One region of the Anaerobacillus sp. ABR4_321 genome, then DNA from elsewhere that is predicted to be linked to it. Evidence: predicted binding sites of a transcription regulator. Region 1 holds the regulator's gene; each other region holds the start of a gene.
The links. Region 1 encodes LexA, which represses DNA repair genes until DNA is damaged. Its sites were predicted from a motif close to CGAACATATGTTCG; they were not measured.
Positions count from the first base shown of each region.

Region 1 (7,886 bases):
AGTACGAATGCCAATCCATACTATGAACCTGATCAATGGATACCGCATTGTACGTTGGCAAATAACTTATCATCCGATAAACTCTCTGAAGCATTCAACTATTGTATGAAACGAATTCAAACGATTGAAGGAAGAGTTGAAGAAATTGCACTTATTGAATTGGTAGATGAAGAAGGCTTTGATGCTCCTATAATCTATAAAAAGCCATTAAAAGAGTAGTGATTCTTGATAGAAAATGTTTATTTGGAAGGAAAACAGCTACAAGAAGCTGTTTTTCTGTTAAGTAAAAGATTTGAAGATGTACTTAATTCCATCCCATAAAGCTAAGCTCGCTATTACGACTAAAATCAGTTTAGCAGTATTTTTCACTAGGCACCTCCAAAGCTTTGTAACTGTAGTACGTACTAAATATGAGAAAAGTTTCGGTTCTTTAAAAGGTGTAGTGTAAGCATCGAAATGTGAAGGCGGTAGAAGAGAATGATATGGGTTATGACTCAAAATCTTGAAAGCTTCGTGAATGTGAAAGAAATAACTGTAAAAGATAACATGATCGAAGGGGTCATAGAGAGAAGATTCTTCATCGAATGGAAAAAGACGTTAGGAACGTTTGAATCGAACGAAAGAGCATTGGAAGTGCTTAAGGAATTGTATAATGGTATCGATGAAAGAGTCGGGAATATTACAAAGGTAGTAATACCATTAAAATAACGTGAACTCTCCGTAATCAAAAAACTGTCTCGATAAACAATCGAGACAGTTTTTTGTGAATCTATAAGATTACTTTTTATATTGATCAATTTTTAGCTGTAATTTTCTTGCGATAACGTCAGATGAATCGTTCAGCTCTTGGTTTGTTAACGTCACTTTTGCAATGCTTTCGTCCATTTCCAAAGCTTCTGCAAACAATCCTCCGAGTCCGCGAGCGCGGCGATCGACTTCAAGCATGACATCTAAATGGTTATCGTGTAAAAAGAAGATCACTTCGAGTTCATCTAAGTAAGCGCGATATTTCCCGCTAGGCGTGAATTCAAACTCTTGAACATAGCCGTAGCGAGACTGCTCCATTTCCACCTTTTTCACATGGAAGCCCAGGTAGCTTTCTAATGCTTCGATTACTTTTTTTACATGTGGATGTGGAGAAACTTGAATAAGGTCTCTATCTTTTGGATCAAGCGCCATCGGGATGTCTAGGCCTGTCTCAAACCATACTGGAAGCCTTCCGAGTGAAGCTGGCGTGTCGTATGGCAGTTGAATGGAAAACGGAATTTCTTTCGTTTCACCTTCTGAGATCTTCTCCTGATCAGCAACCTTATATTTCTTTAGCGCCACTTTTTCTCTTACTTTTTTATCATCTACTTCACGGATAGCTTCTGTCATAAGGAAGATATGAATCGCATCGATCGATTGCTCGATTTCACCACCCTTTATGACTACTTTACCATTAACGGTTTCCCCCGGAACGAAATAATCCTTCTCTAACTGCGTATCAACCTTTGCAGCACCTACTCCGACACTTGCTAGAAACTTCTTAAACATGATTTTCCACCTTTCATAATTAGCTGTTTCCTGATTATACGATAAGAGATAAAGAAAGGATTCGTGTTTTTAGAATAAAAAATAAGAAGCGCAATTTGCGCTTCTAGTGGATTGAACGAAATACACCGATGACTTTACCTAGAATGGAAACTGAATCAAGGATGATCGGCTCCATCGATGAATTCTCTGGTTGTAGGCGGAAGTAGTTGCTTTCTTTAAAGAATCGCTTAACCGTAGCTTCGCTATCTTCCGTCATCGCAACAACAATATCTCCGTTGTTCGCAGTAGGCTGTTGTTTCACAATTACCATGTCACCGTTATAAATGCCAGCTTCGATCATACTGTCACCTTCGATGATTAGCATGAACGTGTGCTCGTCATCTTGTACAAAGTGTTCTGGTAGAGGAAAATACTCTTCAACATTTTCGATCGCCGTTATCGGTTGGCCGGCAGTTACTTTACCAATGACCGGAATGTTCACCGTTTCTGGACGAGGAATATCGATCGTTTCATCTAGTCCGAGTACTTCGATTGCTCTTGGTTTCGTTGGGTCGCGTCGGATGTAACCTTTCTTCTCAAGTCTTGCAAGGTGTCCGTGGACAGTTGAGCTTGAAGCGAGTCCTACAGCTTCACCAATTTCTCTAACGGAGGGTGGATAACCCTTTTGTTTCACTTCGACTTTAATAAAGTCCAGAATATCCTGCTGACGGTTTGATAGTTTCATATCTCTGGCACCTCGTTCCAATCTATCTATTTGTTAGTAGTATACCAGAATTTTTGTTCGCATACAAACATAAGTTCGAAAATTCAGTTGACACGAACAGAGGTTCTGTTTATACTGAAACCAGAACAAATATTCGTATTCGGGGTGATTGGGATGAGAAAACAAGCTAGAGGCTTGTCTGGAATTGATTTTCTTGTCATTATATCTTTTGTGGCCGTATTAATATTCGTGTTTGTATCATTGAGAGCAGCAGCTGCTGAAGGGTATGATCGTTATACTGAAATTGAATTAGAGCGGGGAGATACTGTTCTTGAAATCGCAGAAGAATATCGTGATGCACATGAGCTGTCTGACCGTAATTTTATCAGCTGGGTGGAAGAAGCGAACAAAATAGATGCAGATCGAATAGTAGCAGGAGATACACTTATCATTCCTGTTGAGGCAAATGCAACAGCGCTGGGGGTAAAGGAAAAGTAATGAATGCAATCATATACTGTCGGGTAAGTACAAAGAAAGAAACACAGGAATCATCACTTGCCAGGCAAAAAGAAGAGCTGCAAAGATTTGCAGCTCAATCTGGTTTTACAGTACATAAAGTGATCGAGGAAAAGCACAGTGGATATGACATTGATCGAAATGGCATCTTAGAAGTTTTAGATTTGTTGAAAGAAGGCTCAGCAGACGTTCTTCTTATTCAAGATGAAACAAGATTAGGAAGAGGAAATGCTAAGATCGCCCTGCTTCATGCAGTCCATAAGTATGGCGGAACGATTTATACAGTAAACCAGAACGGTGAGCTACAGCTATCTGAAGCTGATTCGATGGTCCTTGAAATCGTAAGTATCGTTGAGGAGTTTCAAAGAAAACTACATAACCTTAAAATAAAGCGAGGAATGGAGAAAGCGGTACGAGAGGGGTATAAGCCTCAGCGGAATTTAAGTGACCAACGGCACGGTGGAAGGGAACGAAAGATTGTTCCGATCGAAGAAATAGTGAATTTACGTGATAGAGGGTTAACGTTCCACGAGATTGCCGCTACGTTAAAAGGGTTTGGTTATGAAGCATCAAAAGCAACGGTTCATAGGCGCTACAAGGAGCATGTTGACGAATTGGAGAAGAAGCTATAAACTTGCCTGTGGTAACGACTTACGTTAGGATAAAAGTAATTAGATGTTATAAAGGAGTTATTTCTGTATGTTATCACAGGATAAAATAAAGCGAATTAATGAGCTCTCAAGAAAATCAAAAGAGTCTCAACTAACAGATCAAGAGAAAAAAGAACAAAAAGATCTTCGTCAAGAATATCTTCAAAGTCTTCGTTCTTCCTTTGAAAACCAACTTCATTCCATTAAGGTAGTGGATGAGACGGGCGATGACGTTACACCTGACAAGCTAAAAGAGAGTAAAAAAAATAGAGGTCCGATTCAGTAAAAATAGCCTAATTTTGCATTTCGCAAAATTAGGCTATTTTTTTGGTTGCAATTTTTAGAAAATTCGTTATACTGTACTATAACAAGGTGTTATATTACAAAGAGAGAGGATGGATAGGATGTTTGTTGTAACGGATTCAGCGGCTGAGTTTTACAAGAATGAAATGGAGCTTAATAATGGGGATTGTTTAAGACTTTTTGTAAGGTACGCTGGGAGTGGAGATAGCGGTGGATTTTCACTAGGAGTAATGTCTGATAAGCCTGCTACAGACGATTTCAAAAAAGAAGTTGGGGGAATCACTTACTTCGTGAAGCCGGGAGATGAATGGTTCGTTGATCGAATGAAACTAGATTATGATGCGAAGTGCGGTGGCGTTCTTTGCGACCTACCGAGCATGGCATAACATAAACCTGTACTATAACATAGATGTTATAGTACAGGTTTTTTAGTTTCGACAAAACTAGTGGAAACTGAACTACAGGTATAGACAATCATCTTAATGAATTTCCTTTATACTTATGTTTATTATACAAGGTAGACAGGAGGAATCGTTATGAGGCATTATGAGATGCACTTGATCAAGCAAGAAATAGCCGTTCAATATGGTGGAAAAGAACTCCTGTTATATCAACTATTTAATGAAAGAAAACGTACGCTTCAGAAAGAAGCAAAAGAATTGCTAGATAAACAAATTGAATTTATTTCAGAGTCTATCCCTGTAATAGATGTGAATCGATATCTTGTTTCAGAATTAGGTGGATTCCGGAATTATGAATATCGAAATGGAGGGCATTGTTTAACGATTTTACAATCGAAAAGTGACGGCTCTCTGTTTGTAAACCAAAAGAAAATCAACGTATATTCGAACGGTACATATGAAGCAGAGACGATCTTCTTTGAGGTGCTAAGAAAGCTCACTCCTACTTTCTTTGCCATCGATCATCAATCGAATCGATATGGATGGCTCAACCCGCTCAAAAAACAAAAGCTAGTTTAAACAAACCCTACTATTTTAGTAGACGTTATTGTATAATCAGGAAGGGTTGTAGTACACTAATGGAAGAGAAAGAATAAGGAGGAAATACAGCATGTGGTGGATGTATACGCTTGTGGGCGTTCTAGCATTAATTGCTGGGGCTGCGCTTGGCTTTTTTATTGCCCGCAAATATATGATGGATTATCTAAAGAAAAATCCCCCTATCAATGAAAATATGCTTCGCGTAATGATGATGCAAATGGGGCAAAAACCTTCTCAGAAGAAGATTAATCAGATGATGAAGGCTATGAATAGTCAAATGGATAATAACAAATAATGTACTGGCACTCTGGGAACAGAGTGCTTTTTATATGGAGAGGTTTTGGTTGACGGGCATATTCTAGATGATGATATGATAAGATAGACTATATTTTATTAGGAAGTGTTGAGATGACGGTAAGAAAGCTAGTATTTGTATCAGGGCTATCGCTCGCTCTTGTGGCAGGTTGTTCATCGAATGAGCAGAGTGATCAGACGATGAATGATGAAAAGTCGGAGCAGACTGAGCCTGATAAAGAAGAAAAAAACGAAGATAACAAGACCAATAGTGAAGCGAACGAAGAAAATAGCTCTTCAAATGAAGATACGAATCAAAATGGTGCGAATAACGAACCTGATGAGTCACAACAAAATGCTTATCCAGCTATGGGTGAAACGGTGACGGAAGAAAACGGCAAAAAAATCGTAACAAATCCTGATAGTATCTATGTTGTGGCTAACAAAAACAGAAATTTGCCGGCTGATTTTGTTCCGAAAAACCTTGTAGAACCTAACGTCCCTTTTTATGCAAATGAAGGTGATCCGAAGAGACTGATGGTAGACGAAGCAGCAAAGGCGCTTGAAGAAATGTTTGCGGCTGCAGAAGAAGCTGATATGCAAATCAAAGCTGTCTCTGGTTACCGTTCTTATGAAAGGCAGGAAGCGATTTTTGCTTACAACGCAGAAAGATATGGTGCTGAAAAAGCAAATCAGGTGAGTGCACATGCAGGGCAGAGTGAACATCAGACTGGATTAACAATGGATATTAGTACACCTTCACTGAATGGTGCGTTAACTGAGAAGTTCGGCAGTACCCCTGAAGGTGAATGGGTAGCTGAAAATGCATACAAATACGGGTTTGTTGTGAGGTACCTTAAAGGAAAAGAAGACATTACTGGCTATCAATATGAGCCTTGGCATGTTCGGTATGTAGGAAAAGAAGCTGCCAAAGAAATTCATGAAGCTGGAATAACTCTTGAAGAATTCTTTGCAAAGTAAATCGTTACGTAATGTTCACACAATTTAATGTGAAAACCGGTACAATGGGGTTGAAACGATTTCAGAATGCGCATGCTAAGTGCGTGCATAGAACGGGAGTTAGGTTATGGCTGATTTAAATATTTTTTTAGCTTTTGGAGCGGGATTCCTGTCCTTTATCTCTCCTTGTGTATTGCCGCTTTATCCGGCGTTTATTTCATACATTACAGGGGTATCAGTAAATGACTTAAAAGAAGAACGGGGAATGATGCAGCGGAGAGCAATTCTACATACAGTATTCTTCTTATTAGGCTTTTCGATTATTTTTCTCGTTCTAGGGATGTCTGCTTCACTTATTGGAAACTTGTTTGTTCAATATAAAGACTTATTGAGACAAGTAGGGGCGATCTTAATTGTAGTTTTCGGACTCGTTGTCGTAGGGTTTTGGAAACCTTCTTTCCTTTTGAAAGATCGACGGTTAACGATTCGGAATCGTCCATCAGGCTTCATTGGATCTGTGTTGATCGGAATGGGCTTTGCTGCTGGTTGGACTCCATGTACTGGTCCGATTTTAGCAGCAGTTATCGCACTTGGTGTTTCAAACCCGGGAGCTGGTCTCTTCTATATGGTTGCATATACGCTAGGGTTTTCCATTCCGTTCTTCCTGTTATCATTCTTTATCGGAAAGTTACAGTGGATTAAGAAGAACAGCACAGTCATTATGAAAGCAGGCGGATATTTAATGATCGTTATGGGAGTATTGCTATACTTTAATTTCATGACGATGTTCACTTCATTCCTTGTTAACAATCTCTTTAACGGTTTTCAAGGATTCTAACTAGAAAGGATGCGACTCGATGCAACGTAGCAACGATCTTATTTTAAAAACAACAACGACGATCATCGTCTTTATCATCATGGGGTTCTCGATCTATCTCTTTTTCGCTGGTCATAATGCGCCAGGTGGTGGATTTATCGGTGGATTAATGACTTCGGGAGCGCTTGTGCTGCTTTATATCTCCTATGGATTTAAAACGATGGAACGGGTCATTCGGTTTGACTTCAAAAACTTTATTCCGATCGGATTGTTGATAGCGGTTTTAACTGGAATCGGCTCGTTTTTCTTCGGCCAGCCCTTTTTAAGCCATACGGATGCTTACTTTGAGCTTCCAATCCTAGGGCACACTCACTTGGCTACGGCGATTTTGTTTGATTTAGGGGTGTATTTTACAGTAGTTGGTGTTACGATGACGATTATTTTGAACATTGCTGCAGATGAAGGTGAAGAGGAGCTTTCTAAACAAAATACGCAATGATAAGAACAGGACGCTTGTCCTGTTCTTTTATGTGCGCTTGTTTTTTTCTGTTCTTACACATACAATGGAAATGATAAGCAGTAACCTGATAGGTGAGGGATGAAAATATGCTGATTTTCAGTACAGTAGTAGGAGCATTGATGGCTCTAGGTGTTATTATGATCAGGTTAAAGGCTTCGAAAAAACCTGCAACGATAAAGAAAATTATCCTACCGCCTTTTTTTATGGCGACAGGCTTTTTTATGTTTGTATTACCAGAAGCTAGAGTACCATTATATGAAGCGATGGAGGCACTGCTTGTTGGTGGGGCATTTTCGTTACTACTGATTCGTACTTCTAAATTTGAAATTAAAAACAATAAGATTTATTTAACACGTTCGAAAGCGTTTGTATTTATCTTGCTCGGATTACTCGTTGTAAGGATCGCTTTTAAAACCATAATCGGTCAGTCGATACCTGTCCTCCAAACGAGCTCACTGTTTTTTATACTTGCTTTTGGAATGATTGTGCCATGGCGCGTCGCTATGTATTATCAGTTTCGTAAAACAGAGAGAAGCCATAACCCTGAATTACATCAAAGTACTTTATAAAAAACTCGTTTAGCATC
Region 1 covers NZ_JBSWTK010000001.1:2,774,110-2,781,995, reverse strand. The annotation lists gene ACXADT_RS14510 (2'-5' RNA ligase family protein) at 1-219, shown strand, start outside; gene ACXADT_RS14505 (hypothetical protein) at 478-708, shown strand; gene ACXADT_RS14500 (sporulation protein) at 778-1,536, opposite strand; gene lexA (transcriptional repressor LexA) at 1,640-2,260, opposite strand; gene yneA (cell division suppressor protein YneA) at 2,414-2,737, shown strand; gene ACXADT_RS14485 (YneB family resolvase-like protein) at 2,737-3,387, shown strand; gene ACXADT_RS14480 (DUF896 domain-containing protein) at 3,455-3,691, shown strand; gene ACXADT_RS14475 (HesB/YadR/YfhF family protein) at 3,810-4,094, shown strand; gene sirA (sporulation inhibitor of replication protein SirA) at 4,245-4,688, shown strand; gene ACXADT_RS14465 (YneF family protein) at 4,780-5,004, shown strand; gene ACXADT_RS14460 (M15 family metallopeptidase) at 5,118-5,984, shown strand; gene ACXADT_RS14455 (cytochrome c biogenesis protein CcdA) at 6,091-6,801, shown strand; gene ACXADT_RS14450 (Na(+)/H(+) antiporter subunit B) at 6,821-7,279, shown strand; gene ACXADT_RS14445 (CcdC family protein) at 7,387-7,869, shown strand.

Region 2 (7,886 bases), 830 kb from region 1:
TTAATTTGTTGTGCTGTCTAGCTGCCAAATACACCTCACATAATAGAGGAATAATCTCAGCTTTAAATCCATTTACCACCCTACCATTTTTAGCATAATAGGATACTTTGTTTTGAAGCATGTCATAAAGCTTTGGAGTAATATAATCTTGCAAATTACTAGCATCCACAAAACCTGGCATCTCAGATTTTATAATCCCTTTAACTTTCCTTTGGCCTCTTACAGGTCTATCAAACGCTTCAAATACTGCCGTGTAACTTATAATTCTGGAGTTATCTTCTAAAACAGCACAATTTAATTCCTTGTCACCAATTGTTAACTTTCCATAATGTGTTGCCTTTAATGGTTTACTCAAATCTATTTCCTCCTAGCAATAAGAATTCAATTCCTTTATTGAGAATTGTATTTTCATTGAATAATTCTTTATCCAATTCACCAATAACATTTGTCTCTATCAATTTTTGAAACTCTAGTTGATTATCATGAATCACTGCATTAATTCTTTGAATAATATAATAACTTGTTTTCACGCTAACTTTAATTTCATTAGCAAGTCTTCGGCAAGAGATATAGCCATCGTACTTTACAATTAAGTACATAGAGAAAAACCATTTTTGCAACTCTACCTTTGTCTTGTGGAAGACTGTCTTGGTGGTTACACTATAGGATGTATTGCATGTATTACAGTGATGCCTATTCTCGCTATACATTGAGGTTTTATAAAAAGAACTACAGTAAGGACAAGATGCATTTCCATTCCAGCGAACCTTCTCCAATAAGTGAATACAATCGGATCTGTTTCCAAAAGATTTATACACATCTGTCATTTCCATTTAAACCCACCTCTTTGAAAACAATTATACATTTTTTTGTTTTTTTTGAAAATACAATCTTCTACCGTTAAGTAATACAAAATTAGAATTTACTCTCCATTAGGACACAGGGACAGGGGCACCGTCCCATCAATGATCAGATAAGCTCTCCCTCTATCCCTCTCATTTAACTCATCTTGTTGCACCTCTATATAGGACACTTCGGAAGGTGAAGTAACATCCACTCGCTCCATTTATTCTACTAAGCATTACTCATCCACGTTCAACTCATGAGGTCCTCTTCTCTGAACACTTATTCATGGAACGCAGCATCAGGAAGTGCAGAAGTTTCAATCACTCTTGATAAAAGTTTCACTAATGTCCACTGCATAGAAAAAAGATCAACCTGTGGCTGATCTTTTCCATACTGCTCTAAGTTGATTTTAAAAATCCAAGACGTTTTGAACTCGTCTTTACGACCTTTAAATCTTCTGTTTCCCCCAAACACCAAGATTGCAAATTCAATAAAGGCATTGCTTTCAGCGAATGGTTATTTATACTTTCTTCATATCATCAATACCAATCACATTAAGAACAACTACATTCACTACGAGGACACAGGTAAGTATCCAATTTTCGCCAGAAACATATAAAAGCTCCATATTTAATTCGCCATATTTTGAATCTAGAAGGTTGATTATGAGTGCTCATTATTCACCTCTGGACGTGATAAATCTAAAGAACTACAAACCTACGATGCTGTAGTTAAACGAGCGCCCAAATGTACCCCGAGTGGAATTGAAGCCCAGGTGATTAAAATAGACAATAACAAATACATCCCACGAGTTTTTCCTCGATAAATAAGCAGACCGACTAGAAATCCAAGCGTCCAGATTAAGAGAATCACAAAAAACTCTGGTGCAACCCACGTTTTATCCGTATAGTTTTCGGCAATCGCCCCACCTGCAAAAAAGGTAGAGATCAGGATTGCCAGCACACCACTAATAATCGAATTGATGATGTAAGTGATGTTTATTTTCATCAAGACCACATCCTTTCTTTCTTCGAATCGAGCTGATTTCCAAAAGATGTTACAACTACATTAACATAAATATCTAATTACAGGGACAAAGGGATAGGTTCATCGTCCCAACAATTATCTAGTATGCTATATGCAATGGATCGAATAATACGTTTCATTTGTAAATAGAATTAACGTTGCTAGCAGGTTAGTAACACTCACCAATACATTCCATCACTTTTAGACTTTTGAGTGGGACAAGCAACCTGTCCCCTTGTCTCAAAATGTATATAATGTTTTATTTTTAATCTCTTGGGAAAATAAGGAATAGGTCGAAGGAGCTAGAGATTAATGTGCATCACCAGATAGCACAATACATACTCTTACTGCCAAAATGCGAGCACAAAATAATTTTCACCAATAACTTTTTCAAAATTTATCATTGTTTGTTTCAATAGTTCATTTAATTGTTTCACATAAATTATTAGGAATTTCAACTGAATACATGGCAGAAACTAATTTAGCATGCTCTTATTGGAGGTCCACCTGCATATTTTTCAAATCGGTCATTTGCGGTTTATCAATACGATTTTGTAAACGGTGCTATAAGATTAATTCCATGCTCCCTGCAAGCTACTGTATTCACACCTGAAATCACAGCTATTTTCAATCTGAAATATTTATTTCAGATTTTTCATCAGGGTGAATTAAGCTGTGAAATGATATGTGATTTGGTGTGTGAAACCTCCTAAAACACTGATTTAACAATAAAATCACACCGGTGAAATAGGACGTGATTTTTAATGTGAATTTATATGCGATTTCGTATAAGTGCACCTTTGAAGTAAACCCGTTAATAACAAATAGAAGGTTTTACTAGTTAGGTATCTCGAAGCCCCTTTGTTTTGGAAAACACCTTGGTATAGTTTATAAATAATATGTAGATGATATAATTAGTGTAAACAGTAACATTTGTTGTATTTAAATTAGACTGCGTCTATCAGGTCCAGTAACACATAAATATTGAACAGTAACAAGATTTGTATTTAAATCCGGCTGTGTATGTTCCATTTGCACTTTGTACAGCTAATTGAACAGTAACATGAGATGTTAAAATAAGCCAAAAGCTCCCTTTTAGGAAGCTTTTGGCTTATTTCAAGTATACTTTTAGCCCAGCGCTGGAGCCACCGCTTTTAGTTTATCAGTTGTGAGATTCACTAAGATGCCGGTCATCACAGTGCATATTGCTTTGTTAACTATGTTTTTATTTGTCATATTAACCACCTCCAGTAGGATTGCTGTCAGTAATAACGTAATTGCAATCATTAAGCCATCAGGAATTGAACCTAACACGCTGGACACTGGGCTATAAGTACAAAGTGTGTAAATTATTTTATCACTAATAAACTGAGGAATAAAGTCCATCAAATTCATATTTATGAAGTTATTTTATAACTCCGTAAATATGAGATAGGTAAGATTAGAGACCACCTGTATTTACTCTTCAACCCACCTGTCTTCATTGATTAAAATGTCTTTTAATCTCCTAAACATTTTAGGATGATAATTTACCGAATTTGAATGATTGTTAACTTCTGTTGGAGCTAGAATTCCATTAGAACCAACCCAAATCTTTTCTTTGTCATTTTTGTCTTGCCAGAAATTCACCACAAAAGTAATAGTCCTATCAGCCCTATGAATTTCTTTCCTCCTAAAAGTTTGTGATTGAGTCAAGTTTAGCACCTCCCAGGATAGGATATTTTTATTCAGACAGAAATTCAGCTATCTATATAAGAATACTACTTTTGTCATTAAATTCCTCTTACCACATTGAAATAAGCTCCTTTACTAAGTATATTTTTCCACTAAATAGTGATAAAGCTTTAATGAAGCTGCTGGCAGAACTTTACGACTTTCTGCTAAGCTATAACATTCAAGAAAGCGTAGTATCTCCTTAGTTTGCTCCTTTTGAGCCATTACATAGTGTTCCCTACACAATATATGCGGAGGTCTTTTATGTTCTAGGTCAGACCAGCTATACAGTTTTCCAACAGCATCTATTTCATTGCCAACAACCTTAAAGCAAAATTGACATGACGCACAAGGATTTCGTATAACTTCTACTTTGCTCAATTTTAATTCCGCCCCCTATCGAACTAATTACATCTACTTACTATTTAATATGTACGATGTTGGACCAGGGTATATAAATAACGTTGTGTTGTCGATCCACTACTCTTATTTCTTTCTTTGGGAAATCAATAAAATGAACGGTACCAATTACTTTATTTAACTGCTCCTTATTATTATTAATTGTGAGATACAGCTCCTCAACTGTCTCCATTGCAGAATATATCCTCGGTAGAATGTTTTGTTCAGGTTTAGTCTTTTGAATCAAACACATCATCCCCTTTCCCCTATTAGTTATGTTCTTTATTATAAGATAACGAACATACGTTCTTTAAACAAGATGTTTATTAGTTTAAAGTTTTTTCAGGATAATAAAAAAGCTACCAAACTGAGTGGTAACTTTTCGTAGAGGTTATTGCATTATTTCATTGCTTTTTTAATCTCTTCCACACGGGCTCTAAAAGCTTTGAGTTTATCATCGATCTTGCGCCTACGCTCATCATTAATTTGTTTTTCTGTGATTTAAAATGAATTACCCTGGACTTATTTGTATGTTCTTCCTTGTTATTCATTTTTCACCTCCAGAAAGTTACTACCCGGTCCCCATTAAAAGAACCGCTTCCCCCTTTGTTCTACCAAAGGTGCACGTGATCCTGTGACGTTATGTACCTTACTAGGAGTTTTGAAGGAGAGACCAGAACCCTGTTGAAGAGGGTTACGAGAGTATCTCATTGAATCACTTTCCATTTTAGGAATCTCATCCATTAAAGTAAGAACATCGCTTTTCATCTTTCTAAGTTTTGTTACAGCTTCAGGGCTTGAGAGCGCTTCTTCTGCATGTAACAAATACTCATAAACAAGATCTAAGGATAAAATTGCATCTTCTCCCGTACCTAACTTAACCATTTGAGTTTACCTTTTTCCTATATATCCTATCTTCTAACCCTACTAGTTCCACTGTCATTTGATCTGAAAGAACATATGAATCTAAGTATCGGCAAACAGAATAATATATTTTAGGCTTTTGCGTAATATACCGCTTATTGGACAAGTTATGATTCTTAATTAGGAGCTCACAAACTATCAGAGCGCTTTCTACACCCGTATCCAAATACCCATCTATGGCATCTTGTATCTCTGTTGGAAGTTGTTCTTCTACACTTGGTTCAATGCGCTTAACAGATTTCTTAACAGGTGCTGCAGCAACCGGTTCTGGTTCAAAAAAATCAAAAGAGGGTTGAGATGGTTTCTCTTTTTTCTCTTCATCGTCTCTGTCCATTGAACCATTTGAATAGTGCATTGGAGACGGAATAGGTGCTTTATTAGTCGGTTCTCTTTCCTCCCTCTTTCTCCTCAACAATATGAATAACCTGTCTTGTTGCCTATCTAACAATGGGAGATTTAACTCGAGCATCTCACTAATATCTTTTGGTAGTTCAATGTCCGATGGAATATCGTATTTAGCATCTCGACCATTACTAACCTTTGTTAGAATTTCGTCTAGCTCGTAATCAATCTTATTAAATCCTCGAACAACATCCTTCACAATTTTTGAGGGTAGTCCAGTATGTTCCTCAAAATGTGTGATACCAAAACGTTTTGTTTCATTCGTACCTAAATGTCTGACGATGTATTGATACCTCAATGGTCGGCCACACTCGCACTTATGGTCTTCAGATACAACCCCCGCATCAATATAGTCATCTAAGATCCAGTCATCCATAAGCATTTCAATTTCTTCATCAGTTGCACCCGGCGGTATATTCCTCCCCTTACTCCCTGCAAGAACATTAGCAAAAGCAGTCTTTCTACCGCGCTTCAAATATTGAGTTAGATATGTACGTTGCTCTTCATTAAGTTGGTTAAGCAATTGATCACGCTGCGTAATCGTAAGAGTATCCCCCATGATATATCCTCCACTTAGATTGTCTTATCCTTATTTTACTCATCTTTTTGGCAGATTCCTAGAAATTATTGTAATTTATTTACTTCTATTATTAAAACGAGCTAGCTATAGCTCTACGCTATCGCTAACTCATTTAAGGGTCAGATTATTATGAGCTCATTTAGTTTCTACTTACCGTTCACAAGCCCATCCATCTTTGTCTCGATCATGCTTAGATGCATACGCGGGATGGTCTGAAGCTACACCATTAGGATATACCTTTCGTAATTCAGTACAGTTTTTAAATGATTCCTGCTTAGGTGCTGTACTTGGCGGACTTGTTGTATTTTCATTTGAACTGCTAGAGGATGAAGACGGTTTGGTTGTTGTAACAGTCTTCTTTTCTTCTTTCGGGTCTAAATCACCTTTTGTCGTACCATTCTCTCCATACGCCCATAGACCTTTATCTTCTTCACGAGCTTCACGTCCGAATTTAACAAAGTGCTCGCTATATTTTACATCCGGCTGGTAGGTAGAAGGTTCTGCATAACCATTTAAAACAAGGTTGGCATTGAACATTTTGGAGCGGATCTCTTCCTCATTCATATCATCTTCGGGAATATCCATCCAGATGATCCTAAGATAACGACCGTACCGATCGGTATCAGACACATCCTTTTGTATCCATACTTGCTTACCTTCAAGTTGCTCAGAAGTATAATTGCTTGCTTCTTTTCCATATTCTTCTTGTCTGCTGGTGGATTCAGGAGTGTTTACGCCGATTAAGCGAATCTTCCGACCATCTTCTAATTCAACGGTATCACCATCTACAGCTCTTGATATGGTGACAGCTTCAAGGTTGAACTGATTCACCATTTCTTGTTTCTTTGCTTCTTCCTCTGCTTTAGCTTTTTCTTCAGCCTCTTTTTTTGCTTTCTCTTCAGCTAGTTTTTTTTCTTCTTCAGCTTTAGCTTTTTCCTCGGCCTCTTTTTTCGCTTTTTCTTCGGCTAGTTTCTTTGCCTCTTCTTCTGCTTTTGCTTCTTCTTCAGCTTCCTCTTTGGCTTTATTTTCGGCCTCTTCACTGTCTACTTCGGTCTGTTGGACAACCTTTGCTGCTTCCTCAACGGGCTGTGGAGTGACCGCTGACATTATGACAGTAAATATAATCCCAATTGCAATAAACCAACCTGGTTTTGAGAAGGTCATCATTCCTTTTCTCTTCTGAGCACTTTGATATAACCCAAAAACAAGTATCAACAATCCTAGCCATGCCCAGGGAGATAAAAGAGTAAAAAACAATGTGAAAAGTATTGCTAAAACAGCTAAAAACCAACGAATGAATTTCATACATTCACCTCATTATCCTAAAATTTTTTCCTTTTCAGCACGGAACTCTTCGTCAGTTAAAATGCCCTTCTCCTTCAATTCAGCAATTCGTTCAAGTTGTTCGTACCTATCCGATGTTTCTTCGGTTTTAGGAGTTTTTCGTTTTGTAGTCTTCGTTACAGGCTTTTGTCTAAACTCAGTGATTTTTCCGTTGATTACAGCTAAAAACGACTTAAAGTTATCATCATCAATAATGTCATCAAACTTTTTTCTACCTGATCCATAATCTATATAAAGCTCTTTAGATGCAAATCCATCTCTCGCAAGGGTAATACCCTTCATCTTTGAGTAGTCGAACTCTTCAATATACTGGTTACTACCTTTAACAAATGCAAAGATCATCTTCTCTTCAGCTGCTATGAGTACACCTTTTATCTCACGCTTTTTCGTCTTGTCATATTCAGCTTGAAGAACACCTAAGACTTCTTCATCTGCACGTAGCAAGTGATGATCGACGTATTGGAAAGCCTCTTTGTATACAGAGTAGGTTACCTTTTTCCCCATACCTGGTGCAGGACCAAAGAACCGTTCGACTGCTTTTAATTCCTCAGATTTTCTTCTTTCCTTCTCAATTCGCTTTTCTTCTCGCTTCCTTTCTTGCTCTTCCTGATAACGTTGCGCTGCTTCAGCATTTCGTTTCTTTTTCTCTTCC
Region 2 covers NZ_JBSWTK010000001.1:3,602,219-3,610,104, forward strand. The annotation lists gene ACXADT_RS18965 (P63C domain-containing protein) at 1-355, opposite strand, end outside; gene ACXADT_RS18970 (transposase) at 348-833, opposite strand; gene ACXADT_RS18975 (hypothetical protein) at 1,564-1,854, opposite strand; gene ACXADT_RS18980 (hypothetical protein) at 3,331-3,567, opposite strand; gene ACXADT_RS18985 (YolD-like family protein) at 4,007-4,231, opposite strand; gene ACXADT_RS18990 (hypothetical protein) at 4,570-4,869, opposite strand; gene ACXADT_RS18995 (DUF3895 domain-containing protein) at 4,862-5,869, opposite strand; gene ACXADT_RS19000 (thermonuclease family protein) at 6,041-7,195, opposite strand; gene ACXADT_RS19005 (SHOCT domain-containing protein) at 7,208-7,886, opposite strand, start outside.
Region 2: a site for LexA is predicted at 4,281-4,294, ahead of ACXADT_RS18985 (YolD-like family protein). Genes of this name have one in related genera too.

Region 3 (7,886 bases), 1.5 Mb from region 1:
GACGCCAGGTTCTTCGATTAATGATTGGTATGCCTCTTCACTAAGCTGATCTGGAACATGAAGCAAACGATAATCTGTATGAGCTTTACGTGCCATCTTCGCGCAGATCGTGTTAGCCTGGTTTTCAACTTGTTCACCAAGACCACCACGAGCCGGTACGAATAATGTTCCATCCATGTCAAGAGAAGGAACCATCATATCAGCTACACTCGCGAGCGTGGTGCCGCCCGTCACAGCTACGACTTTACTTTCAAGCTGAAACCTTTTCAAGCGTCCCACTGCGGCTCTGCCCATTTCTTTCTTTACCCAGGGGGTAACATCGCTGTCACCGGGTACAATAAGTACTTCTGGAATACCAAGTTTATCTTTCAACCGTTCTTCCAGATTATCAAGACCAGAAACTTCATTCATAACAGGTTCGAGCTCCATCAATAGCTGCTCACCTTCCTCAGTAAGCTGCATCCCTTGAATGGACATATCCAGCAAACCCTGGTCTTTAAGGAAAGTCACTTCACTTCTGAGAACTCTTTCTGTTATATCCAGACTGTTCGCAAGGCTTCTGCGACCAATTGGTTGCGTGAGCCTCAGTTGCCTGAGAACACGATACCGTTTGTTCATAACCTCTAATAAGTCTGGTAGTAGTTTTTGTTGAAGTGCGAGTAATGAGCGCATTGTTCGTCTCCCCTGCAGGTTCTTTTTTTATTCTCGAGACGTATTATGTCCCGGTTAGACATTTTCAGTCCCACCCGAATCAAAAAAAGAACGTCTTACAAATTTCATTGTAGCAGTTGCCAACTACATGGGCAACTATGATATACTTAAAAATTTAAAGTAAGCGTTTTCTTACGTTTTTTCTAGAGATTCGGCCATAATCAACGATTTCTCCATCCACTTCAACCACCGGAATCATCACCATAAACTTCTCCAGCAGAGCTTCATCTTGATAGATATCAACTGATTCTATCTTAAAATCAATTTCGGTTTGAAGATCCTCAAGGATATAATACGCTTCGTCACAAAGAGGACACGTCTCTTTCGTGTATAACATAACCGTTTTACTCATCCTTTAAACCCCTTTCCTATACCATTCTAACCTTATAAGAACATTATTCGCAAAAAAACAGCTGCTTCCGCAGCTGTTATACAAAACGCTTCCTTCTCGATGAACCGGGTATCCCCAATTCTTCACGATATTTGGCAATCGTTCGTCTCGATACTTGTATTCCTTTTTGTATATGAAGAGCCTCTACGATCTTTTGATCCGAAAGCGGCTTCTTTTTATCTTCCTCTTCTACAAACTCTTTAATGAAGATCTTTACACTAGATGAAGAGGTTCCTGTCTCTGTTTCACCAGAAAGTCGAGAAGTAAATAGATCCTTCAACGCATATAGGCCTTGAGGCGTCTGCACATATTTATTCTTTATAGCTCGACTTACCGTTGACTCATGCACGCCCGCTTCATTTGCTACTTCCTTAAGCGTAATTGGTCTTAGCTCACTAAGTCCCGTTTGAAGAAAAGAGGTCTGCTGCCCGATAAAGACGGTCATGATCGATCTTAGAGTATGCTTGCGTTGTTCGATACTCTTCATCAGCCAGTTTACTTGCTGATACTTCCCTTTAATATAGTGACCGACTTCCCCCTTTTCAAACGACTGATAAGCCGTACTTACCTTCATCGAAGGAAGTTCATCATCTAATAGTTTGATCGTGTATGTTCCTTCGTTCTCTTTAATGATTATGTCAGGGGCTACATAATAAGGCTTTTCGTTATACCATTTTGAGCCCGGTCTCGGATCAAGAGCAGCTATGACATCTGATGCGAGCTGGATATCCTGAAGTTTCACATGATACTCTTTTGAAAGCTCTCGAAATTTCTTTTCTGCTAGCGCTTTCAAATTTTCGTTTACTAATTTGCGAGCAAGGGTGTGTACCTCTGAAGTTGAATGTAACTGTAAACTTAAACACTCTGCTAGATTTCGTCCACCTATTCCTGGTTCAAGTGATTGTAATACACGTACCGCTTCTTCATACTCTTGATTTGTCAGCTGAAATTGCAAGATCACTTCATGATCACGTATACGTAAATAGCCAGCTTCATCTATATTGTCTATCAAGTAATGAATCACTTTCGCTTGGTGAGGGCATAAGTTCAAACACCGCACTTGTTCGTGAAGCTCTTCATTCAAACTCTTGCCTCGTTCAGCAACATAGTCTAAGGAGTCGGCACGCTCTCCTCGGCCAGCGGCTTTCGCACGAATACCCGTATCCCATGATGGTGTATGAAGTTCGATAAGAGGATTCTCAAGTGCTTCTTCTTTTATATAATCCAACAGCTCTAAAGTCGAATATTGAAGAATGGATATTGCCTGACGCAATTGAGTTGTCATTACGAGTTGCGTTGTCTGCTTCTGTATTAATCCTAGTTCCATCGCAATCCCTCCACCTTTATCATACTATATTGATTCAACATATGGTAAGAGGAAAGTGAAAATGACCAGAATTTTCAATCATTTAATACGCCTCGATTTCACAAAAATGAGCAATGCGCCCACTCACTCCCCATCATTCGACATACAGTATAGTACAGAGAGAAAAAAGGAGGCAAAAACCATGGATTTGACTGTATATGGTATTGCTTTGCTTCCAGTCATCATTGGAATCGTCCAACTCTTCAAGATATTTGGTTTTCCGGCTAGATTTCTACCGTTGCTTTCTATTGGTGTAGGAATCGTCATGAGCTATATTTATATTGATCCGGATATCAAAAAAGCTTTTTTGATTGGACTTTGGCTAGGATTATGCGCTTCTGGTATGCATTCAGGCTTAAAGCATACGATGAATGGGGCAAGCAAGAAACCAAGTGACCGAGAAGATGACAAGCCAGGTAAGAAGCAATAATCTAACTTTTTAAGAGTGGACAAGGTTCACTCTTTTTCTTTGTCTTGATGCTCTTCTCCAAGATCCAACCAGCTCAGCATCTCTTTAACAACGTTATTTAGCTTTTTGTTCACGATTTGATCTCCGTACACTTTTTTTGCTTTTTCAATCGTTTCTACTACTTGTGGTTCAAATTGAATGAGCGGCATATCTTCTTCTGATTCATTGTACAATTCCACAACGTTCTCAAGTCCCTCTGTGATGCGATCGATCGCATCACTCAACGACTTACTTTCTCCGCTATTTACTTTCAAAGAAATCCCTACCTTCAGCACAGTTATAGCTCTAGTGTTTGTCACTTTCAACCAAAAAATCACCTTGCAAAAAAAAACCTTGTCACGTATAATTATCCTTGCCCTTAACGTATGCGCCCGTAGCTCAGTAGGATAGAGCGGTGGTTTCCGGTACCACGTCTGTCGGGGGTTCGAATCCCTCCGGGCGCGCCAACTACATAATTACAACCCCTTTTCATTCCGAAAAGGGGTTTTTTGCGTCTTCCCCTTTATAGAATGGGGTTCTTGACGTCTCATTCGTCTCATAGTATTGTAAAACCAAACATACGTTCTTACAGGCGGTGAAGATCATGTTCCGACTAAGTAAAGAGGAAGCAAGTGCTGTTCGGGATTATTTATTGCTTCCTTATGTTAAAAAGGTACTGGAGCTCGATGCTGCATGGATTCATCGTTCTAAGATGAAGCTTCCACGCCCTTATTTGGAACTGATCAATCAAGCTTTCACTCTCGCTTCCACAGATTTAAAAGAAGCAAAATCAGTCCTTCATAAGCAACACATCAAAACTTCAGTTCAGGATACAAAGGAAGATATCGTCATCTATACTGTCTATTGTCGTGGATACAACCAAACGTATCGGTACACGTCAGTCCAAATTAGAAACCTTGTTGAAAGAAGAATTGCGGGTTACTTTTTAAGCGATCACCGATTTAAAAAAAGACAGATTCGTTCTGTTTAAAACGGTTGTCAGCGGGGAAAATGGAGATATGTAGAACCATCGATGTGCTGGCGAAAAAATTAATAGTCAAAAAGAACAGCACTTTATTTGACCTATATTGACCTTTTCGGTATGATGAACCTACAGCAACTACATATTTGAATGAATAAAAGGGAGGAATTTTATTATGGTATTAATTCCAACGGTTATCGAACAAACAAACCGCGGTGAAAGAGCATATGACATCTACTCTCGTCTTCTTAAGGACCGCATTATCATGCTTGGAACTGCAATCGACGACAACGTATCGAACGCAGTTGTAGCTCAGCTTCTTTTCCTAGCTGCAGAAGATCCAGATAAAGATATCTCTCTTTATATCAATAGTCCAGGTGGATCAATCACAGCTGGAATGGCAATCTACGATACAATGCAGTTCATTAAACCTAAAGTATCTACAATCTGTATCGGAATGGCTGCTTCAATGGGAGCGTTCCTACTAGCGGCTGGTGAGCCTGGTAAACGTTATGCACTTCCAAATAGTGAAGTCATGATTCACCAACCACTCGGTGGTACACAAGGTCAGGCTTCTGATATCGAAATTCATGCGAAGCGTATCATTCAAATGCGCGAAAAGCTCAACAAAATTCTTGCAGAGCGTACTGGTCAGCCTCTCGATACGATCGAACGCGATACGGATCGTGACCGTTTCATGGAAGCTCTTGAAGCAAAAGAATATGGTTTGATCGACGAAGTTATGGAGAAAAAAGCATAAATAAAAAAAGGTTGCCGTGATGGCAACCTTTTTTATTTAGTCTTCTTTATGAATGAAGTCGACCAGAGATGAAACAGCATCTTCTTCGTCGTTTCCATCTACTGTTAAGACAACAGAAGAACCAGAGCCCACCGCAAGGCTCATTATTCCCATAATACTCTTCGCATTTACCTTTTTACCGTCTTTTTCAAGAAAAATATCTGAATTAAATCGATTTGCCTCTTGAACAAAGAGTGCTGCAGGTCTTGCTTGTAATCCTGTATCTAACGTTACGACAACTTCTTTTTGAACCACTTTTCCATTCCTCCTTTATTTATAAGAAAGCGCTATCTTTATTGATGAAAAAAATAAGTATATGTGTTTGTTATTGATTTGCTACGTACTTACCAACAGCATTCCATTTATTAAGACTTCTAAACGTCCCAACGCTATGTTCTCAAGGCTTAGAATAGTAGAAAATCAAGCCCGCACTACTCGCGCAGGCTGTAATTTTTCTGCTTATGTTATTGGCTTTCCTGCACGGAGCTTTTCAGCTAACTGATCGATCTTTCGAAGTCTGTGATTGATCCCTGACTTACTGATCGCACCTCCAGTCAACATCTCTCCAAGTTCCTTAAGGGTAACATCCTGATGCTTCACTCGAAGTTCAGCAATTTCTCTCAATTTATCAGGTAGGATATCTAATCCAACTTCATTTTGTATAAAACGAATGTTTTCAACCTGTCGGAATGCAGCACCAACTGTTTTATTTAGATTAGCTGTTTCACAATTTACGATCCGATTAACAGAGTTTCTCATATCTTTCATGATGCGAACATCCTCAAAATAAAGCAATGCCTTATGGGCTCCTACTACACTTAAAAACTCTGTAATTTTCTCGCCCTCTTTGATATAAACGATGTATCCTTTTTTACGCTCGAGCATCTTTGCATTAAGATCAAACTGATTCATAAGCTTACACAATGAATCCGTATGCTCCTCATACATCGAGAATATTTCTAAGTGATAAGAAGTTTCAGGGTGATTGATCGATCCTCCTGCGAGAAAGGCTCCTTTCAAGTATGCTCGTTTGCAACAAGCCTTTTTCGTAAAATCACTAGAAATGTTTCTTGTAAACATGAACGCATTGTCCATAATACCTAAATCCTCAAGGAGATCTCTAGCACTCGAGGAAACACGAACAATGTAGACATTATTTTTTTTAAGACGCATCTTTTTACGTACGAGTAATTCGACATCGTAATTATAAAGACGTTTGATAAGCGTATAGATCCTTCTCGCGATCGCAGCATGTTCAGTAGGTATATCAAGGATCAGTTGTCTGTTCCCAAATGATATGGACCCATTCATTCGAATGAGTGCTGCGAGCTCTGATCTAGAGCAGCACGCTTTACTTTCGAGCTGTGTTAATTCTTTCTTTGTATCGGCAGCAAATGACATCGCTATCCCCCCTTTACCATGCAGGGGCCCATTGACCCATCACCATCACTTTTTATCTTCTAATAATGACAGTAGAATCGAAGATATCTTGATGGCATCGTGGCGTACATATTTCTCATCATATTGAATAATTTTATCACTGATTACTTCAAAACCAAAGCTCTTCAACCTATTTTCGTCATATTGCACAACCTCTGCCTGTTCTTTTGCATAGCGTTTTGCATAATAAGTTGGGATGACCTGTTTGTTAACAATGATCGTTTCAATAAGCTTGTAATCAATATGATCAATGAGTGCCTGCACATGGTCACTTGCAGTATAATTTTCTGTTTCACCTTGCTGAGTCATGACGTTACACACATACACTTTCCTAGCATTGGAGTGACTGATTTCATCCGCAATGCCGGGTACAAGTAGGTTTGGTAGTATGCTTGTATAAAGACTCCCAGGACCAAGGACGATTAAGTCAGCGTTTCGAATCGCTTCCAAAGAATCTGGTAAAGCTTTTATCCCAGGAGGCGAGAGAAATACTTTCTTAATCGTTTTATTCGTTTTAGGAATTTGAGACTCACCTTTTACGAACGTTCCATCTCGCATTTCAGCATGAAGAACGACACTTTGATTCGAAGCTGGAAGGACTTTACCTCGTACATTCAGTACGCGACACATCTCCCGAACTCCTTGGACAAAATCTCCTGTAATATCCGTCATAGCGGCTAACATGAGGTTTCCTAGTGAATGACCGGATAATCCGTTACCATTTTTGAATCGATGTTGCATCAAGCCTTCTAATAAAGGCTCGACTTCAGCTAGTGCAGTGATGACGTTTCGTACATCACCCGGTGGAGGGATATCAAATTCATCACGTAAGCGACCTGAGCTTCCACCATCATCAGCTACTGTTACGATAGCCGTAATATCGACCGGGAATGTCTTAAGTCCACGAAGCAATACCGAAAGGCCGGTCCCTCCACCGATTACGACGACCTTCGGAAGTTTTGTGTCTGTCATATTATTTGCTACCCTTTCCTTTTTCAATATCCCTGTGCGTGATGTTCGTTCGATACTCACTTTCAAAATGATGGCCGATGTGTTCAGCGAAAGCAACAGATCGATGCTTTCCGCCTGTACACCCTATGCCGATAACGAGCTGACTTTTTCCTTCCCTTTTGTATTGCGGAAGCATGTACGCCAGCATATCGATCAATTTATTTAAGAATGTCTGCGTTTCTTTCCACTTAAATACATAGTTCGATACTTCTTCATCTACTCCTGTTTTAGGACGCAAGTGCTCAACATAATGTGGGTTAGGCAAGAACCGAATATCGAAAACAAGGTCAGCGTCGATCGGAATACCATATTTAAATCCAAATGACATGACGTTCACTCCAAAGTTTTCTTTTTCGTTAGAGGAGAACCGGTCCATAATTTTTTCTCTTAGCTGAACAGGCTTGATATCGCTCGTATCGATGATTTGCTGAGAACGTCCTTTCAGCTCCTCGAGCATTTCACGCTCTACTTTTATGCCTTCGAGTGGTAGCCCTTCCGGCGCAAGGGGGTGAGATCGTCTCGTTTCTTTATATCGTCGAACGAGCGCTGAGTCACTAGAATCAAGGTACAGAATTTCAGCATCTAATTGCTCATTGGTTCTTAGTAAATCAACTGCTTCTAAAAGATGCTCAAAGAAATCTCCACCTCTTAAGTCCATGACTAGAGCAACTTTATCTAACTTACCTTCGGAGTTTTCGATCATCTCAACAAACTTCGGCAGCAGTGCAGGTGGTAAAT
Region 3 covers NZ_JBSWTK010000001.1:1,319,272-1,327,157, reverse strand. The annotation lists gene ACXADT_RS06905 (sugar-binding transcriptional regulator) at 1-672, opposite strand, end outside; gene ACXADT_RS06900 (glutaredoxin family protein) at 827-1,063, opposite strand; gene rpoN (RNA polymerase factor sigma-54) at 1,140-2,429, opposite strand; gene ACXADT_RS06890 (hypothetical protein) at 2,611-2,898, shown strand; gene ACXADT_RS06885 (atypical membrane-integrating protein (Mistic protein)) at 2,925-3,236, opposite strand; tRNA gene ACXADT_RS06880 (tRNA-Arg) at 3,305-3,383, shown strand; gene ACXADT_RS06875 (YhjD family protein) at 3,521-3,907, shown strand; gene clpP (ATP-dependent Clp endopeptidase proteolytic subunit ClpP) at 4,074-4,658, shown strand; gene ACXADT_RS06865 (HPr family phosphocarrier protein) at 4,695-4,952, opposite strand; gene whiA (DNA-binding protein WhiA) at 5,157-6,098, opposite strand; gene ACXADT_RS06855 (gluconeogenesis factor YvcK family protein) at 6,144-7,109, opposite strand; gene rapZ (RNase adapter RapZ) at 7,111-7,886, opposite strand, start outside.
Region 3: a site for LexA is predicted at 3,490-3,503, ahead of ACXADT_RS06875 (YhjD family protein). Genes of this name have one in related genera too.

Region 4 (7,886 bases), 570 kb from region 1:
AGCCGCTGCTAACAACTGTGCGCCGTATGGCAGCATGCCCTGAACACTTCCAGAAAATATATCAAGAATACTTGCGGACTTTCGAGCATCAACTTGATACTCTTCTGATATGTTCTTCGCGAGTGGTCCACCCATTATGATTGATATCGTGTTATTTGCCGTTGATAAGTCTAAAACCGTAGCGAGCCCAGCGATACCAAACTCTGCCCCTCTTCTCGATCTCACTCGATGAAGAATTTTATCGAGAACGTACTGAACGCCTCCATTATATCGGATAACCTCGATCATCCCACCAATAATCAATGCGATCATGGCGAGATCTTCCATCCCTTTAATGCCATCCGTTACCGTAGAAACGAGCCCACTTAAACCAAACGTCCCGTTAAATAAGCCCACAGCACCTGCGAACAATGTCCCACTAACGAGTACGATCAGTACATTCACGCCTGCAATCGCTGCGATCAATACGCCAAGGTATGGGAGTACTGTGATAAAATCAAATGATTTACCTCCACTTACTGTCGCGCTTTCCCCTACCGTTAAGAATCCATATATAATGGCAGTAATAATTGCAGCCGGTAAAACGATGAAAAAGTTCACTTTGAACTTATCTTTCATTTTCGTGTTTTGCGTCCGAACCGCTGCAATCGTCGTATCCGAAATCATCGAGAGGTTATCTCCAAACATCGCTCCTCCGATGACCGCTGACAATGTCAAAGCTACAGGAATCCCTGATTGCTCTGCAATTCCAATTCCAATCGGAGCCAATGCTACGATCGTTCCCATCGACGTCCCCATCGATATCGAAATAAAGCATCCGATTAAAAATAAACCAACAACGAGAAGGCTTGCTGGTAATATCGAGATGCCGAGATTAACAATCGAATCTACTGCACCTATCTTCTTGGCTGTTTCAGCGAATGCTCCCGCTAATAAAAAAACAAGAATCATTAAGATGATATTGGAGTTCCCTGCTCCTCTACAAAACACCTCGACCTTTGTCATGAAGCTTTCTTTCCTATTCATCGCAAGTGCAACGCCTGCAGCGATCAGTGAAGCAAGCACAACAGGCATGCTATAAAAATCTTTTGTTACAACTGCCGTTCCAATAAAAAGTAAAATAAATATACCGAGTGGAAGCAGCGCAAAGCCGTTCCCTTTTATGTCTTTGTCCATGATGTTTCTCCTTGTTCGTAAAGTTTGTAGCAATCAAAAAAGCCCACTTCAAGAGAAGAGGGCTTTCACTCTTATCTCTCAAGATCTCTCTTGCTGGAAGCAGCACCTTTCTGACATATCAGAGGTTGCTGAAGCTTCTCAGGGCCAGTTCCCTCCACTTCTCTTGATAAGAACTATTCGATTTAGTGTTATGAAGTTTATCACGCATTATTCTTTTTCGTCAAGAAAAAAGTCGAATCGTGTCGCTCTTCGACTTATGCCTGAATAAATTTCTGAATGTCTCTTAAAATCGAACGAGGCTGCTCTTCCGGAAGAAGATGACCCGTCTTTTCGTATACGATCAGCTCTGAATTCGGCAGATCTTCTGCCAACCGTTTTCCAATTTGAAGCGGTACAACTCGATCATGCTCCCCCCATATCAGTAAACTCGGCGTATGAATTCTTCTCAATTCTTCTTGTGATAAATCCCCTTCACGATCTCGAATCATTCGTACGAGAGAACGGAAAATCCCTTCATGAAAGAAAGGCTGAACATACCCATCCACCATCTCTTCATCGATTAAATTCGGATCGTAAACGCAGTTCACCAAATTCCCTTTTGCTCCTTTTCGCGAAAGCCAGCGCTTTAAATACATTGAGAAAAAGGGCAAATAAGAGGAATACACTAAACTCTGCCTCGCTTTTTCAAGGTAGCCTGAACTACTGAGCAAAATGTTTTTCTTAACTAGGTCTTCATCGATACTTGCGGCTCTTAATGCCACTTGCCCTCCCATCGAATGACCGATCATAACGGTTTCGTCAATACTTAGCCGCTCGAGTAGTTCGATCACGACTTCCGCAAAGTTTTGATAAGAATGAACAAACCGACTCGATTTTTCACTTCTTCCAAACGGCGGGAGATCAACGGCTACAATCGTGTAATGCTTTGAAAGCAAGGGAATCAACCGTCGATAACTAAAAGTCGAAGATAAAAACCCATGCAGTAATGTTAGTACAGGACGGTCGGACGTCACTTCGTTCTCATGATATTCATAGTGAATATCGATTCCTTTTATGTTTTCCTTATAATGTTTGAGACTCTCTACAGATAGCATCTGACAGTTCACTCCGTATACTAGTTTGTACGTATTTTACCCCTTTTCGCCGAGGAAAAACGTCTTCAGTTGTGGGGAGTGTTACCATCTTAGTCGCCTTCACCGATATGCACGAGGCTTGCAAACGGAATGTTCTGCCTCTTCTCATCTAGGTCAACAATTCGCAATTCTTTATTGAGCTGGTCGATATAATGAACATATCCTGTCAACACATTCTTCGTACCGTTCTTGAAGTAGTGAAATGTAAGCGGCTGGTGAAAGGCCATCGCTTCGCAAATGGTGTCGTTCATCTCCTCCATCTTCTGCTCATCAAGCTCAGGCTGTTCTCTTCTCCGATCTTCTTCTTTCCATTCTCTTAACTCTTTAACATGCTCTGGTAACATCATCGATGTCCATTTGATATTTCCTCGGTCACGAATCATCTTATCAACCCCTTTCTATGCTTTGTGACCTCCGACAAGCTTACTTCGATGCAATGCTGTACCGGCTTTCGTATAGGAAACAGCGCGAAGCAGAGAATCGGATCCGTATTTCTCCCGTATCGAATCCATTACGTATCCAAGGTCTCGTTGCTTCGGCCGTTTCATATTGAAAAGGTCGAGCTGCACTTCCTCGTCATCACAAATATTTGAAAGAGCGATTGAAATTTTCCGAACCGTTTGCCCTCTATAAAATTCCTGAAAAAGCTGCAAGCACACGTTATAGATTTCAAGTGTGATGGAAGTGGGGCTATCGATGCTTTTCGACCTGTGAAAACCACCGCCTCCTTCGTCTTTACTATAGCCGATCCCGAGGCTGATCGTACGCCCCGCTTTCCCGGCTCTCCTCGCACGCCTCGCTACTTCTTCACTCATTTCCAAAATAACGTGTTTGATTTCTTTTTGTTCGTGATAATCCCGCAGTAGAATCTGACTTTTACCAAAGCTAATCTGTCCCTGCATAATCGGAGCTCCAATGTCGGAAAGGTCTACTCCCCATGCATGGTGATAGAGCTGATTACCCATCACTCCGAATTTTTGTTCAAGAAGATGTAGCGGGTATTTTGCGAGCTGCTCAACATTCATAATTCCCATCCGATTTAAAGTGTGCTCGAGACGCGGACCGATCCCCCACATCTTACTTAGAGGCGAAATGGACCAGAGCTTCTCAGGAATATCCTCATACGTCCATTCAGCAACGCCATACTTCTTGGCCTCTAAATCCAGACAAAGCTTCGCCATCAGCATATTAGGACCTATACCGATCGCACATGGTAAACCGAACGTTTCACTGATTTCTTTCCTGATTTTATTAGCCGTCTCAAAGCGTCCTCCCCAAAGACGCTCAGTCCCGTCGATTTGAAGAAAAGATTCATCCACGCTGTACGTATGGATACACTCTTTTGGAACATACCGATGAAATAACCTTGTGATCTCCATCGATTGCTTCAAATAGGATGACATTCTTGCATTCACGATATGAATACGGGGATCATCAGGAATTTCAAAAAGCCTGTTTCCTGTTCGGATATTAAAATCTTCTTTTAGTGCAGGCGAGGCCGCTAAAACAACACTACCCTGACGCTCCGTATCTCCCACGACAGCAAGATGACACGTTAAGGGATCGAGCCCCATCTCGACCGCAGAACAGCTCGCATAAAAACTTTTCATATCAACACACAAAATGGTTTTCTTTTTTAACGTTGAATAATCCACCTTCACCACTCCTTTCAAATAATCGAAAATAAGAACACTAGTTCTGTATATCTATACCCGTATTTTACCCGAATATACGTTCGTATATCAATAAGTACTTTCTTCCAACCAAAAGATGTAGAGGTGACCAACCCAAGAGAATTAGCGATTTCTTCCGATTCGCATCATCCCTGCCTAACATCAAGGACTGATACATTAGTCCTAAAAGCTTCATTGCCTAGGTCTATAGATTCACAACCAATTAACTTAAAGTAGGTAATAATTATCAAAATTATCTAATTTATTTGAATATTTAGTTTTATATGCTATGGTTTTCTCATCTGATAAAAGGAGGATTCAAATGAGAAAGAAAAAACTTTTAGCATTAGGATTATCTGCAGGGCTTGTAGGAAGCATGCTTGCACCACCCTCATCGTTAGCAACTAACGTACATAACAAAAAAGAAACACCATCGTTTGTATCAGGCCAGTTAACAAAGGCCTCCGCAAAAAATCCAAACGAGGTGCTGTTCGATTACTTAAACGAAAACAAAGATTACTACAACTTCAGCGGAAAGACAGCCGAGCAATCCTTTGAAATTTTATCGCGTGAGAAAGATGATCTCGGGTTTACCGTATTTCGTCTCCAACAGTTACATGAGGGGACGCCAGTTTACGGCTCTACCCAAACGGTTCACGTAAATAAAGATGGCGTATTAACAGCTGTCTCAGGGCAAGTCATTTCAGATCTAGAATCAAAGAAAGAACTAAAGAAAGCAGCTAAATTTAAAAAGCAGGATGCAATTAAAAAAGCGGAGGAAGCTCTTGGTTTCACGCCTGATTACGAACAAAAACCAGAGTCAGACCTTGTCGTATATCCACAGGGGCATACTGCTAGTTACGCCTATCATGTAACACTTAACTTCCTATCCCCTGAGCCAGGAAATTGGAATTATCTTATCGATGCTGTGACAGGAGAAGTGCTAACAAGCTTCAACGCGATTCACGAAGCCAAAAAACAAGGTGTCGGCAAGCCTGGCGGTGGTGATATCACTGGCACGACAACAACCGGGACAGGCACTGGAGTCCTTGGTGATACGAAGTCATTCAACACACTCCTCTCTTCATCAACCTATTACTTAAAAGATACGACGAGAGGTGGAGGCGTCTTTACCTATGATGCATCGAATCGAACAAAACTACCTGGGTCCCTTTGGTCAGATTCAGATAATCAGTACCATGCGAGCTATGATGCCGCTGCAGTAGATGCACATTACTACGCAGGAGCAACGTATGATTATTTCAAACAAGTCTTTAATAGAGACAGTTATGATGGTAACGGCGCACCGCTAAAATCGACTGTACACTACGGCAGAAACTACAATAACGCTTTCTGGAATGGTAGTCAGATGGTTTATGGAGACGGTGACGGCTCTACATTCGTTTCTCTATCAGGCGGAGAGGACGTCGTGGCGCACGAACTAACTCACGCGGTTACGGACACTACTGCCGATTTGATCTATCAAAATGAGTCTGGAGCTTTGAACGAATCGATGTCTGATGTATTCGGAACGCTTGTTGAATTTCATGATAACAATAACCCCGATTGGCTAATCGGAGAAGATATTTATACCCCTGGGACATCTGGTGATGCGCTTCGATCTATGGCAGATCCTACTCAATTCGGAGATCCAGCTCATTACTCAGAACGCTATACGGGGACACAGGATAATGGTGGTGTACACATCAACAGCGGAATCATGAACAAAGCCGCTTACCTACTGAGCGAAGGTGGAACATTTTATGGCGTGACCGTATCAGGTATCGGTAAGGACAAGCTCGGTGACATCTATTACCGCACGTTAACGCAATATTTAACAGCTTCTTCCGACTTCAGTCATATGCGTTCTTCAGCAGTACAAGCTGCTACAGATTTGTACGGTGCAAGTAGTTCAGAAGTACAATCCGTTAAACAAGCATTCGACGCTGTCGGCGTACAGTAAGGCATTTTCAGGTAGCTTTTCTTAAAGCTACCTGTTTTCATGTTTTAGTAAAGAGATAGCGGGAATGATGACGTTAAATTATTTGCAAGGAGGATAACACATGCAGCTATTCAAGGAAGACGCTTTAAATAACCAACATATCTTGATCACTGGAGCTACCGGTGGAATCGGATATGTGACAGCGAAAGTAGCGGTACAAACAGGTGCAGCCGTAACGATTACAGGACGTAATGAAAAAAAGCTTTCAGAATTACAAAAAGAATGCGAGGAACTAGTGGAGAGTGCAAACGTCACGAGTATTGTTGCTGACCTAACGAACGCAGAAGATCGTTCGCATCTTATCAAGAAAGCTGCAAAGGAAAACGGACCGATCACTGGACTCGTAAATTCAGCAGGTATTGGCGGTGGAGATACGCTAGATCACTTACAGGAAGAAGATTTACGTAACGTGATGGAGCTGAACTACACTGCTACAGTGCTTCTTACGCAGCTCGTTTATAACCACATGCGTAACGAGGGTAAAAAAGGTGGAATCGTGAACCTCTCTTCACTTTCAGGATTAAGAGGTACATACGGAAACACAGCATACAGCGCATCAAAATTCGCAATAACTGGATTCACACAATCATTTGCCCACGAAGCGATCAAGCACGGCATTCGCGTTAACGCCGTATGCCCTGGATTTGTCGACACCGAAATGGGAAGAAATGCAATAGAAGCTAAAGGAAAGCGGGAAGGTAAAAGTTACGAAGAAGAATTACAAGCGGTTGAAGAAGGATTACCTTCTGGACGAATCACGCAGCCAGAAGAAGTAGCAAACAGCATCATCTACCTCTTATCGAGCGCATCCGAAAACATTATTGGAGAGTCATTAAAGATCTCTGGTGGTAGTGTGATGAGATAAAACAAAACAAGAGGCTGGGACATAACTAGCCTGAAATAAGGAAAAAAGGTTCCGTTCATCGTTTTTTGATGAACGGAACCTTTTTTTGTATGGGTCTCCCTAAAATTATTTGATCATTCTGCCCTCGTGGTGGTGTACTTTCTTAAGTTTACCGCCATGAGCGCAAACCCCATTTCATTTTTGACCTTGTTGTTACCTCTTACAGACATCCGATTGAAACCCAAAATAGCCTTCAGAAATCCAAAAACTGGCTCTACATCAATTTTTCTTTGTCCGTAGATTTCACCTGTTTTTTCGTCTGAAAGCAGCTTTTTAACCTTATTCTTTTGTTGTTCCCACTTAGTATTGTAATAGATTCTTCGATTCGTGCCTTCTTTAGTCTTTGTACATTGTTGACGTAAGGGACAATCCGTACAATCTTCGCATTCATAAACCTTAAACTCTCGAGTGAAACCATTGCGATCGGTACGGTGGGAGGTAAAACGGAATGGCACTTGTTTTCCGTTCGGACATATGAATAAATCTCCCTTTTCATTGTAATCCCAGTTGGATACGTGAAACGCATCCTTCTTAAAGCTTTTCTTTTTCTCTTTTCGATAAGTGTTATATGTGATGAGAGGCGTTCGCTTGCGATTTTTCAAGACATCTATGTAGTTTTCTTCGCTGCCATAACCGGCATCCGCGACGATATATGTTGGGAGTTCTAAGAAGTCCTTTTCCACACGATCTAGAAACGGAAGAAATGTGCGCGTGTCTGTTGGATTCGGGAAGATATCGTAAGCGAGCGTATATTGCCCCTCCGTCGCAATCTGGAGATTGTACCCGGCTTTGAGTTGCCCATTTTTCATATAATCATCTTTCATGCGCATGAAGGTGGCATCGTGATCGGTTTTTGAATAACTGTTCCGTTCTTTGAAGATGGTCATATCGTTTTCATATTTTGTTTTGCGCAATACGAAACCCTTCATTTGTTTAAGGAATTGCTTTGGGCCTTTTCGCTCTGAACGAAGCTTTTTTCGTTCGGTTATATCAGCACT
Region 4 covers NZ_JBSWTK010000001.1:2,202,164-2,210,049, reverse strand. The annotation lists gene ACXADT_RS11405 (Na+/H+ antiporter NhaC family protein) at 1-1,176, opposite strand, end outside; SAM riboswitch class I at 1,245-1,349, opposite strand; gene ACXADT_RS11400 (alpha/beta fold hydrolase) at 1,431-2,270, opposite strand; gene ACXADT_RS11395 (YolD-like family protein) at 2,360-2,692, opposite strand; gene ACXADT_RS11390 (Y-family DNA polymerase) at 2,708-3,919, opposite strand; gene ACXADT_RS11385 (M4 family metallopeptidase) at 4,305-5,945, shown strand; gene ACXADT_RS11380 (SDR family NAD(P)-dependent oxidoreductase) at 6,046-6,849, shown strand; gene ACXADT_RS11375 (IS1182 family transposase) at 6,963-7,886, opposite strand, start outside.
Region 4: a site for LexA is predicted at 4,034-4,047, ahead of ACXADT_RS11390 (Y-family DNA polymerase). Genes of this name have one in related genera too.